One region of the Streptomyces sp. NPDC059524 genome, then DNA from elsewhere that is predicted to be linked to it. Evidence: riboswitches for the same ligand, from Rfam matches in the RefSeq annotation. Region 1 holds a riboswitch; each other region holds the start of a gene.
What was found. A riboswitch is a leader RNA that binds a small molecule or an ion and turns the genes downstream of it on or off. The one in region 1 is predicted to bind cobalamin.

Region 1 (3,266 bases):
GCGCAAGGCCGGCGTCGAGGTCATCACCATCGTCGGGGCCGAGTTGGGCCGGGGCCGCGGCGGCGGGCACTGCATGACGTGCCCGATCGTCCGCGACCCGGTCGACTACTGACGCCTCCGCGTTCAGCGGGGACCGCCGGCACCGCGCGCGAGCGCCAGCACGCTCAGGCCGAACATGAGCACGCCCAGCGGCAGATGGACCGACGGCACGTGCGCGACACCGAGCACGACCTGCGCCGAGGCGAGCAGCAGGAAGCCGGTGGCGTGCCACACGGGCCGGACCGGACCGCCGCCCGGCTTCCACGCCAGCACCGCCGCGAGCAGGTACAGCATCGACGCCGCGTACATCACGCGGGCCCCGGCGCTGTGCAGCGCCTCCCCGTAGGAGGCGGTGAGCAGCAGTCCCGCCGAGACGGCCTGGAGGAAGATCGTCGCGGTCTGCACCGCGATCGCGACGCGCAGGAACGAGACGGTGCGCCGGGTGGTCGTCACGTGGGTGGTCATGGCCTGGTCCTCTTTCCCGCCCCGGGGGCAGTCGGTCGATAAGGTCTCGACAGGCCGACGACGCAGGCCGGCGAAAGGTAAGGCGAGGGGGCGGTCGGTGTGGGGACGGCGGGGGCGGACACGGACGCGGTCGCGGGTGAGCGGCGCCAACTGCTCAATGTGGCCTACCGGTTGCTCGGTTCGCTGGCCGAGGCGGAGGACGCGGTGCAGGAGGCGTACGCCCGCTGGTACGCGCTGCCCGGGGACCGCAGGGACGCGATCGCGGCGCCGGGCGCCTGGCTGACGACGGTGACCGGCCGGATCTGCCTGGACGTGCTCGGCTCGGCGCGCGCCCGGCGCGAGCGTTACGTCGGCGCGTGGCTGCCCGAGCCGCTCCCGGACCGGTCCGAGTGGGCGCACGGCCAGGGCGGCGACCCCGCCGAGCAGATGGTTCTCGACGAGTCCGTGAGCATGGCGTTCCTCGTCGTCCTGGAGTCGATGACGCCGGCCGAGCGGGTGGCGTTCGTACTGCACGACGTGTTCCGGTATCCGTTCGCGGAGATCGCGGAGGTCCTCGGCCGGTCGCCGGCGGCCTGCAAACAGCTGGCCGCCTCGGCGCGGCGCCGGGCGGGCGCCGCGCGCTCCGAGGGCGTCGCCGCCGGGCAGGCGGACGCGGTGCGGCAGGTCAGGCGGGCCTGGGAGGCGAAGGACATCGCCGCGCTCGTCGGCCTGCTCGCCCCGTCCGCCGTGATGACCTCGGACGGCGGCGGTCTGGCGGGGGCCGCGCTGCGCCCGGTCGAGGGGGCGGCGCGCATCGCCTCATACATGGTGGCGATCGCCGACAAGGCGCCGGGCCTGGAACTCCTGGAGCGCACGGTCAACGGCGCGCCGGGCCTCGTCGCGCTCCGGGACGGCGTGGTACTGACGGTGGCCGCGTTCGATCTCGCCGGGGGACGGGTCGCGCGGATCTGGGTGGTGCGCAATCCGGAGAAGCTGCGGGCCTGGTCGGGCGAGGACCGAGGCGCCCTGCCGGGGTGGTGACGCCCTGTGATAGCTTCCCCAAGCCAGTCGTACCTTTGTGCGTACTTGTACGTACTCGGGTCAGGGAATCCGGTGCAAGACCGGAACTGACGCGCAGCGGTGAGGGCGACGGGCGGGGCAACTGCCACTGGGCCGGGGGGAACCGGGCCCGGGAAGGCGCTCCGTCCGGACGACCCCGAGTCCGAAGACCTGCTGGCGGCCCCGCCCGTCCACCGGCCGGGGCGGACCGTTGGCCGGCTCCGCGTTTGAGCCCTGGACGCTAAAGGATCTCCCGTGCCCTTCGCACGTCTCGCCCGCTTCTGTGCCCTCGTGCCGATCACCGCGCTGCTGCTCACCGCGTGCGGCTCCGGCGCCCCGTCGGACCACGCCGGCGACGCGGCCGGCGCCGGTGTCACGCTCACCAACTGCGGGCAGCGCGTGCACGTCCCGCACCCGCCGCGCCGCGCCGTCGCCCTCGACCAGGGTTCCGCCGAGATCATGCTGTCCCTCGGCCTCGCCGACCGGATGGCGGGCACCGGCACCTGGACCGACCCGGTGCGCCCGAACCTTGCGAAGGCGAACGCGAAGGTGCCGCGCCTCGCGGAGCGCTACCCGTCGTTCGAGAAGGTCCTCGACAAGGAACCCGACTTCGCCGCCGCCTCGTTCGGCTACACCCTCGGCAAGGGCGGCGTGGCACCGCGCGCCTCGTTCGAGAAGCTCGGCGTGCCGACGTACCTCTCCCCCACCGACTGCGCGGACAAGGACAACAGCGGTGACGGCGACGGCGTCCGCACCGAGGCGCTGACGATGGACACGGTCTACGGCGAGATCCGGGACCTGGCGCGGATCTTCGACGTGCGCGAGCGCGGCGAGAAGCTGGTGACGCGGCTCAAGTCGCGGGTGCGGAAGGCCGCTTCGGGCGCGGACGCCGAGGGCGTGAGCGTCCTGTACTGGTTCTCCGACTCCAAGTCGCCGTACATGGCTGGCTGTTGCGGCGCGCCCGGCGTCATCACGAACGCGCTCGGGGTGCGCAACGTCTTCGACGACACGCACGAGGAGTGGCCGCAGATCAACTGGGAGACGGTCGTGGACCGCGATCCGGACGTCCTGGTGATCGGCGATCTGACCCGGCGCTCGCAGTCGGCAGAATCGGCGGCGCAGAAGATCAGGTTCCTGGAGTCCGACCCCGCGACCCGGAACATGAAGGCGGTCCGCGAGAAGCGGTACGTGCTGCTCAAGGGTCAGGACCTCAACCCGACGATCCGCACCGTGGACGGCGTGGAGAAGGTGGCGGCGGCGCTGCGCGCGTTCGGCCTCACCAAGTGACCCGTCCGCGCGCGGCGTCGTACGCGGCGGCGGGCCTCGCCGCCCTGTGCGTCTCGGTCGCCGTGGCCATCACGATCGGGCCCGCGCACATCGGGGTCGGCGACGTGTGGGCTTCGGTGGCGGCCCGGCTCGGCTGGGGCAGCTCGGACCTGTCGCCGATCCGCGACGGGATCGTGTGGAACCTGCGGCTGCCGCGCACCCTGCTGGCCGCCGTGTCCGGGGCGGGCCTCGCGGTCTGCGGCACGGTCCTGCAGGCCCTGCTGCGCAATCCGCTCGCCGACCCGTTCGTGCTCGGCGTCTCCTCCGGGGCCTCGACCGGCGCGGTCCTGGTCGTCGTGCTGGGGATCGGCGGGGGCGCCCTGTCGGTGTCCGGCGGCGCGTTCCTGGGCGCCGTCTGTTCGTTCGGCCTGGTGCTGGTGCTCAGTCACGCGCTGGGC
Region 2 (3,266 bases), on a different contig from region 1:
AAGGGCTACCGCGCCGGGCAGATCGCCTCGGCCGGCCTCGTCTCCCTCGCGCACGGCACGAACGACGCGCAGAAGACGATGGGCATCATCACGCTCGCCCTGATCACCGGCGGTGTGCTCGCGCCGGACGCCGACCCGCCGCTGTGGGTCATCGTCTCGGCCGGTCTGGCCATCGCGATGGGCACCTACCTGGGCGGCTGGCGCATCATCCGCACCATGGGCAAGGGCCTCACCGACCTGGCCCCGCAGCAGGGCTTCGCCGCGCAGACCAGCGCCGCGACGGCGATCCTCGCGTCCTCGCACATCGGCTTCTCGCTCTCCACGACCCAGGTCTGCTCCGGCGCCGTCATGGGCTCGGGCCTCGGCCGCAAGGGCGGTGTCGTCCGCTGGTCGACCGCCACCCGGATGTTCGTCGCGTGGGGTCTGACCCTGCCGGCGGCCGGTCTGGTCGGCGCGGGCGCCGAGTTCCTCACCCAGCAGGGCCCCTGGGGCATCGGCCTGACGGCCGCGCTGCTCATCGGCGGCGCCTCGGTCATCTGGGCGCTGTCCCGCCGCAACTCGGTCGACCACCACAACGTGACGGCCGACGAGATCGGCACCGAGGCCCCCGCCGAGGAGCCCGCCGGTGTCGTCACGACCGCGATCGCCGCGGTCACGCCGCCGCCGGCCGGTCCGGTGGCCGTCGAGGAGACCCCCGTCCCCGCCGCGGCCGCTTCCGTGGCCGACCCCGCGCGCCCCGCCGGCGCCACGCTGTAAGGAAGCAGGACCAGCTATGAAGATCGACTGGGCGGCCCTCGGCTCCGTGTTCGGCGTCAGCCTCGTGGTGACGGTGGCCCTGGTGGGCCTGTTCACCCTCGGCATCGTCGGCCTCTCCAAGAAGGAGTCGGCGACGCGCGCGGGCGGTTCGGCGACACTCGCCGTCTCCGGCGCCTACCTGTGCTTCGCACTGTGCACGGCGGCGGTCGCGTACGGGATCTTTCTGATCGTGGCCTGACCACGGTCGCAGCACTCCCTCGGCGGGGTGGGGACGCATCCGCGTCGCCACCCCGCCGACGTGTTGTGGACCTGGCCACACTCACCCGCCGCAGGTCAACAGCAAGTTGACGTGCGTTCGCGGAGCGTGGTGCACTTCCCTCGCCATATACGGCAGCAGCAGAGGAAGCCGGTGCGAATCCGGCGCGGTCCCGCCACTGTCAGCCCTCCCCCGGAGGGCGAGCCAGGAACTCACGCTGCCGGTCTCTTCGAACCAGGGCGTGGACACCCTGAGTGAGGACAACTACCGCCATGTTCGCCCCGCGCGGCGCACGGCGGGCCGAGCGCGTCTTCGCGTACGGCGCCGCCCTGGGTATCTTCAGCGACCTCCTGGTCGGCGATCCGCGCCGCGGGCACCCCGTCGCCGGCTTCGGCCGCGCCGCGGGAGCCGTCGAGCGCGTGCTGTGGCGGGACGACCGCGGCCGGGGCGCCCTGCACACGGCCGTGTGCGCCGGTGGCGCCGCCGCCCTGGGCGCGCTCGCCGCCCGTGCCGTACGCCGCTCCCCCGCCGCCTCCGTCGCGCTGACCGCCGCCGCGACCTGGGCCGTGGTCGGCGGCACCTCGCTGGGCCGTGAGGCGCGGGCCGTGGGATCCGCCCTGGAGGCGGGGGACGTGGAGCTGGCCCGGGAGCTGCTGCCCCGGCTGTGCGGGCGCGACCCCGAGGGTCTGGACGCCGACGGCATCGCGCGCGGCGTCGTCGAGTCGGTCGCCGAGAACACCTCCGACGCGGTCGTGGGCGCCCTGGTGTGGGGCGCCGCCGCCGGGGTCCCCGGGCTGCTCGCCTTCCGCGCGGTGAACACGCTGGACGCGATGGTCGGTCACAAGTCGCCCCGCTACCGGCGCTTCGGCTGGGCCTCGGCCCGGCTCGACGACGTCGCCGGCTGGCCCGGCGCCCGGCTGACGGGCGCCCTCGCGGTGCTGACCGGCGGCCGGCCCCGGGACGCGGTGCGCGCCTGGCGGTCCGACGCGGAGCGCCATCCGAGCCCGAACGCGGGCGTCGTGGAGGCCTCGTTCGCGGGCGCGCTCGGGGTGCGTCTCGGCGGCACGCTGTCGTACGCCGGGCGGGTCGAGCACCGGCCGGTCCTCAACGAGCGGGGTCGGCCCGTGCACGTACGTGATGTGGAACGGGCCGTGCGGTTGTCGCGGCGCGTGAGTCTTTCGGCGTTGGGAGTCTGTGTGGGCGCGCGGTTGCTGTGGGGCCGTCGATGACGGGCGCGAGGAGGGGCGGCGGCCTGCTGGTCGCGGGCACGACCTCGGACGCCGGGAAGAGCGTGGTCACCGCCGGGATCTGCCGGTGGCTGGTGCGGCAGGGCGTGAAGGTCGCGCCGTTCAAGGGGCAGAACATGTCCCTCAACTCGTTCGTGACGCGCGAGGGCGCCGAGATCGGGCGGGCGCAGGCCATGCAGGCGCAGGCCGCGAAGGCCGAGCCGAGCGCGCTGATGAACCCGGTGCTCCTGAAGCCCGGCAGCGACCGCAGCAGCCAGGTCGTCCTGATGGGCAAGCCGGTCGGCGAGCTGAGCGCGCGCGGCTACCACGGAGGGCGGCAGGCGGCCCTGCTGGACACGGTGGTGGGATGCCTGGAGGAACTCCGGGGCAGTCATGACGCCGTGATCTGTGAAGGGGCGGGCTCCCCCGCCGAGATCAACCTGCGCCGCACCGACATCGTGAACATGGGCATCGCGCGCGCCGCCCGGCTGCCGGTCCTCGTCGTCGGTGACATCGACCGCGGGGGCGTCTTCGCGTCGTTCTTCGGCACGACGGCGCTGCTCGCGCCCGAGGACCAGGAGCTGCTCGCCGGATACCTGGTGAACAAGTTCCGCGGCGACGTCACCCTGCTCGAACCCGGCCTCGACATGCTCGAATCGCTGACGGGCCGGCCCACGTACGGCGTCCTGCCGTACCAGCACGGGCTCGGTATCGACGAGGAGGACGGGCTGCGGGTGTCGCTGCGCGGCACGGTGCGCGAATCCGTCGTGGCGCCGCCGGTCGGCGAGGACGTGCTGCGGGTCGCGGTGTGCGCGGTGCCCCTCATGTCGAACTTCACCGACGTCGACGCGCTGGCGGCGGAGCCGGGCGTCGTCGTGCGGTTCGTGGACCGGGCCGAGGAGCTCGTCGACGCCGATCTGGTGGTCGTCCCGGGCACGCGCGGCACCGTGAAGGCCCTGGAGTGGCTGCGCGAGCGCGGGCTCGCCGACGCGCTGGCCCGGCGGGTCGCCGAGGGGCGGCCGGTGCTC
Region 3 (3,266 bases), on a different contig from region 1:
GATCCGCTCGGCGATGCGCGTCGACAGGGCGCGCGCCTCCTCCGAGTCGAAGGGCAGCCGCAGCTTGAAGAACACGTCCTGCAGGCCCATCGCGCCCAGACCCACCGGACGCCACTTCGCGTTGGAGCGGCCCGCCTGCTCGGTCGGGTAGAAGTTGATGTCGACGACCCGGTCCAGGAACGTGACGGCCGTGCGGACGGACGCGTCCAGGCGCTCCCAGTCGATGTCCCCGGTCGCGGTGTCCACGAACGCCCCGAGGTTGACCGAGCCCAGGTTGCACACGGCCGTCTCGCCGTCGTCCGTGACCTCGATGATCTCGGTGCACAGGTTCGAGGAGTGGACCGTGTGGCCGGGCTCCGCCGTCTGGTTGGCGGTGCGGTTGGCGGCGTCCTTGAAGGTCAGCCAGCCGTTGCCGGTCTGCGCGAGGGTGCGCATCATGCGGCCGTACAGGTCCCGCGCGGGGATCGTCTTCTGCGCCTTCCCCGCGGCCTCGGCCTCGCGGTAGGCGGCGTCGAACTCCTCGCCCCACAGGTCGACCAGCTCGGGCACGTCGGCGGGGGAGAACAGCGACCACGGCTGGTCCGCGTTCACCCGGCGCATGAACTCGTCCGGGATCCAGTGCGCGAGGTTCAGGTTGTGCGTGCGGCGCGCGTCCTCACCCGTGTTGTCCCGCAGCTCCAGGAACTCCTCGATGTCGGAGTGCCAGGTCTCCAGGTACACGGCGGCCGCGCCCTTGCGGCGCCCGCCCTGGTTCACGGCGGCGACCGACGCGTCGAGCGTCTTCAGGAACGGCACGATCCCGTTGGAGTGCCCGTTGGTGCCCCGGATCAGCGAACCGCGGCTGCGGACGCGGGAGTACGACAGACCGATGCCGCCGGCGTGCTTGGAGAGGCGGGCCACCTGGTGGTAGCGGTCGTAGATCGAGTCCAGCTCGTCCAGCGGGGAGTCGAGCAGGTAGCAGCTCGACATCTGCGGGTGCCGGGTGCCGGAGTTGAACAGCGTGGGGGAGGAGGGCAGGTAGTCGAGCCGGCTCATCAGGCCGTACAGCGCGGCGACCTCGTCCAGGGCGCGCACCGTCTCGTCCTCGGCCAGGCCGCAGGCCACGCGCAGCAGGAAGTGCTGCGGCGTCTCGACGACCTTGCGGGTGATCGGGTGGCGCAGCAGGTAGCGGCTGAAGAGCGTGCGCAGGCCGAAGTAGCCGAATCGGTCGTCGGCGGCCGGGTCGATCAGTGCGTCGAGCCGCGCGGCGTGCCCGCGCACGAACTCGGCGGTGCGGTCCGCGATCAGGCCCTCGCGGTGCCCGACCTCGATCGAGCCGGTGAACGAGGTGACGCCCTGCGAGGCGGCCTCGGCGGCGACGGTGAGGGTGAGCAGACGCGCCGCGAGCCGCGAGTAGGCCGGGTCCTCGGAGATCAGTCCGGCGGCCGCCTCGGTGGCGAGCTCGCGCAGCTCCGCCTCGTCGGCCCGGGCGGACCGGCCGCGCAGCGCCGCGGCGGCGACCCGGCCCGGGTCGGCGTCGGGCAGGTCGGCGGTCAGCTCGGTCAGCGTGCGCAGCAGCGCGGTGCCGGGGGCGTCGGCCTCGGCACGGACCGGGGCTGAGGCGGGATCGGCGGGCGCGATCGTCACTGGGGGGCTCTCCCTCGCTCGGCTCGGGGCCCGCGGGGAGGAGGAGTGGCCCGGGCGCGCACACGGGGGCGCCCGCGTCACCGGCCCGTTCCGCGAGGCCCTGACGTCTTCGGCACCCGGGCCGGACGGCTCGGGCGCACCGTCGGCAGGTCTTCGGACTCACGTGAGGGGCCTTTGTGGCCTTACGTTCACCGTTGCGGGACAGTTCCGGACTTGCACCGGATTCCCCTGCGACGACAGCGAGAGCGAGCATACATGTTGTGCCCGGGCTTCCGCTCCGGGCCCACATGTTGTGTCGCGGTGAGGTCAGGCCACCCCGGGCCGCTTCAGGAGCGTGGTCACGAAGTCGGCCGTGAAGTCGCGCGGGCCGGTGCCGAGCGCGACCCGGCCGCGATGCGCGGTGCGGGCGGCGACGAGCGGGGACTCGGCGTAGTAGGCGCGCGGGTAGTCGCTGTCGTAGGGGATGAACACGGTCTTGCCGCGGGTGAGTTCGCTCGCGCACTCCACGACGACGGTGCCGTCGGCGGCGGTGACGAACGACTCGTCGGCGCAGACCCCGACGGCGAGCGGGTCGTGCAGCGGGCTGCCCGCGGCCTCCGTGTACGCCTCCAGGTAGTACCGCATCAGACGGGCGGTCAGCGCCATGCCCTCGCCCGCGTCCTCCAGGACGGCCAGGTGGTCCTTGGTGAAGCGCCAGCCGTGCGTCGCGTCGAGCCCGACCATCGTGTACCGGATGCCCGAGGACACCACGAGGTCGACGGCGTCCGGGTCCGCCCAGGCGTTGAACTCGGCGACCGGCGTGATGTTCCCGGGCACCTCCGCGGCCCCGCCCATGAAGACGAGGTGCTTCACGCGCCGCGCGAAGTCGGGGTCCTCGGTGAGCGCGAGCGCCACGTTGGTCAGCGGGCCCGTCGCGCACACGGTCAGCTCGCCCTCGTACTGGCGTGAGAGGCGCAGCATGGCCTGTGCGGAGGTCTCCGTCTGCTCGGGCACGCTCGCGTCGGGCAGCCGCTCGGAGCCGAGGCCCTCCGCGCCGTGGAACTCGCCGGCCGCGGAGTACGGCAGCCGGGTCAGCGGGCGGCCCGCGCCCCGGTGCACGGGCACGTCGCCGTCGATGCCGAAGGCGCGGGCCAGGGCGCGGCCGTTGCGGAAGGCCTGGGAGGCGGGCACGTTGCCGCCGACGGTCGTGTAGGCCTTGAGGTCCCACAGGCCGGTGCCGAGCAGGTACTGGAGCGCGACGGCGTCGTCGATGCCGGGGTCGCTGTCGAGGACGATGGGTGCGGTCAAGGGTTCCTCCAGGGCGGGTGGTGCCGATCGTCGGGTGGTGCCGATCGTCGGCCACCGTAACGGGACGAGCCCCTCCAGAGGTGGAGGGGCTCGTCCTTCGAGAAGGGTGTGACCAGGGCTAGTGTCCGGCGCCGGTCCCGACGGCCGGGAGCTCGACCTTCACGCCCTTGTCGCCGGCGTCGGCCGTGTAGTCCGACGGAGACGTCTCGTCGATGCCGTCCGGGGCCTTGAGCGCCTTCAGGACGAAGGTGAGGACCACGGTGACGACGACGTTCAGGACGAACGCGGTGAGGCCGATGTAGCCGATCTCGCCGATGCCCGGGATCTCCTTGGCGGAGCCGCCGAAGTGCTTC

Region 2: linked by a shared signal. The riboswitch ahead of ACFW9D_RS30570 (cobalamin biosynthesis protein) and the one ahead of ACFW9D_RS03520 (ABC transporter substrate-binding protein) in region 1 are both predicted to bind cobalamin.
Region 3: linked by a shared signal. The riboswitch ahead of ACFW9D_RS01565 (ribonucleoside-diphosphate reductase subunit alpha) and the one ahead of ACFW9D_RS03520 (ABC transporter substrate-binding protein) in region 1 are both predicted to bind cobalamin.

The regions. Positions count from the first base shown of each region.
Region 1 covers NZ_JBHYTK010000007.1:99,887-103,152, forward strand. Annotated here, with positions in the region: gene ACFW9D_RS03505 (arginine deiminase) at 1-112, shown strand, start outside; gene ACFW9D_RS03510 (hypothetical protein) at 124-504, opposite strand; gene sigJ (RNA polymerase sigma factor SigJ) at 604-1,524, shown strand; cobalamin riboswitch at 1,532-1,736, shown strand; gene ACFW9D_RS03520 (ABC transporter substrate-binding protein) at 1,798-2,829, shown strand; gene ACFW9D_RS03525 (FecCD family ABC transporter permease) at 2,826-3,266, shown strand, end outside.
Region 2 covers NZ_JBHYTK010000146.1:7,534-10,799, reverse strand. Annotated here, with positions in the region: gene ACFW9D_RS30580 (anion permease) at 1-756, shown strand, start outside; gene ACFW9D_RS30575 (hypothetical protein) at 773-994, shown strand; cobalamin riboswitch at 1,103-1,246, shown strand; gene ACFW9D_RS30570 (cobalamin biosynthesis protein) at 1,285-2,241, shown strand; gene ACFW9D_RS30565 (cobyric acid synthase) at 2,238-3,266, shown strand, end outside.
Region 3 covers NZ_JBHYTK010000004.1:11,089-14,354, reverse strand. Annotated here, with positions in the region: gene ACFW9D_RS01565 (ribonucleoside-diphosphate reductase subunit alpha) at 1-1,626, opposite strand, end outside; cobalamin riboswitch at 1,753-1,896, opposite strand; gene ACFW9D_RS01560 (nucleoside hydrolase) at 1,933-2,913, opposite strand; partial or broken gene ACFW9D_RS01555 (sodium:solute symporter) at 3,032-3,266, opposite strand, start outside.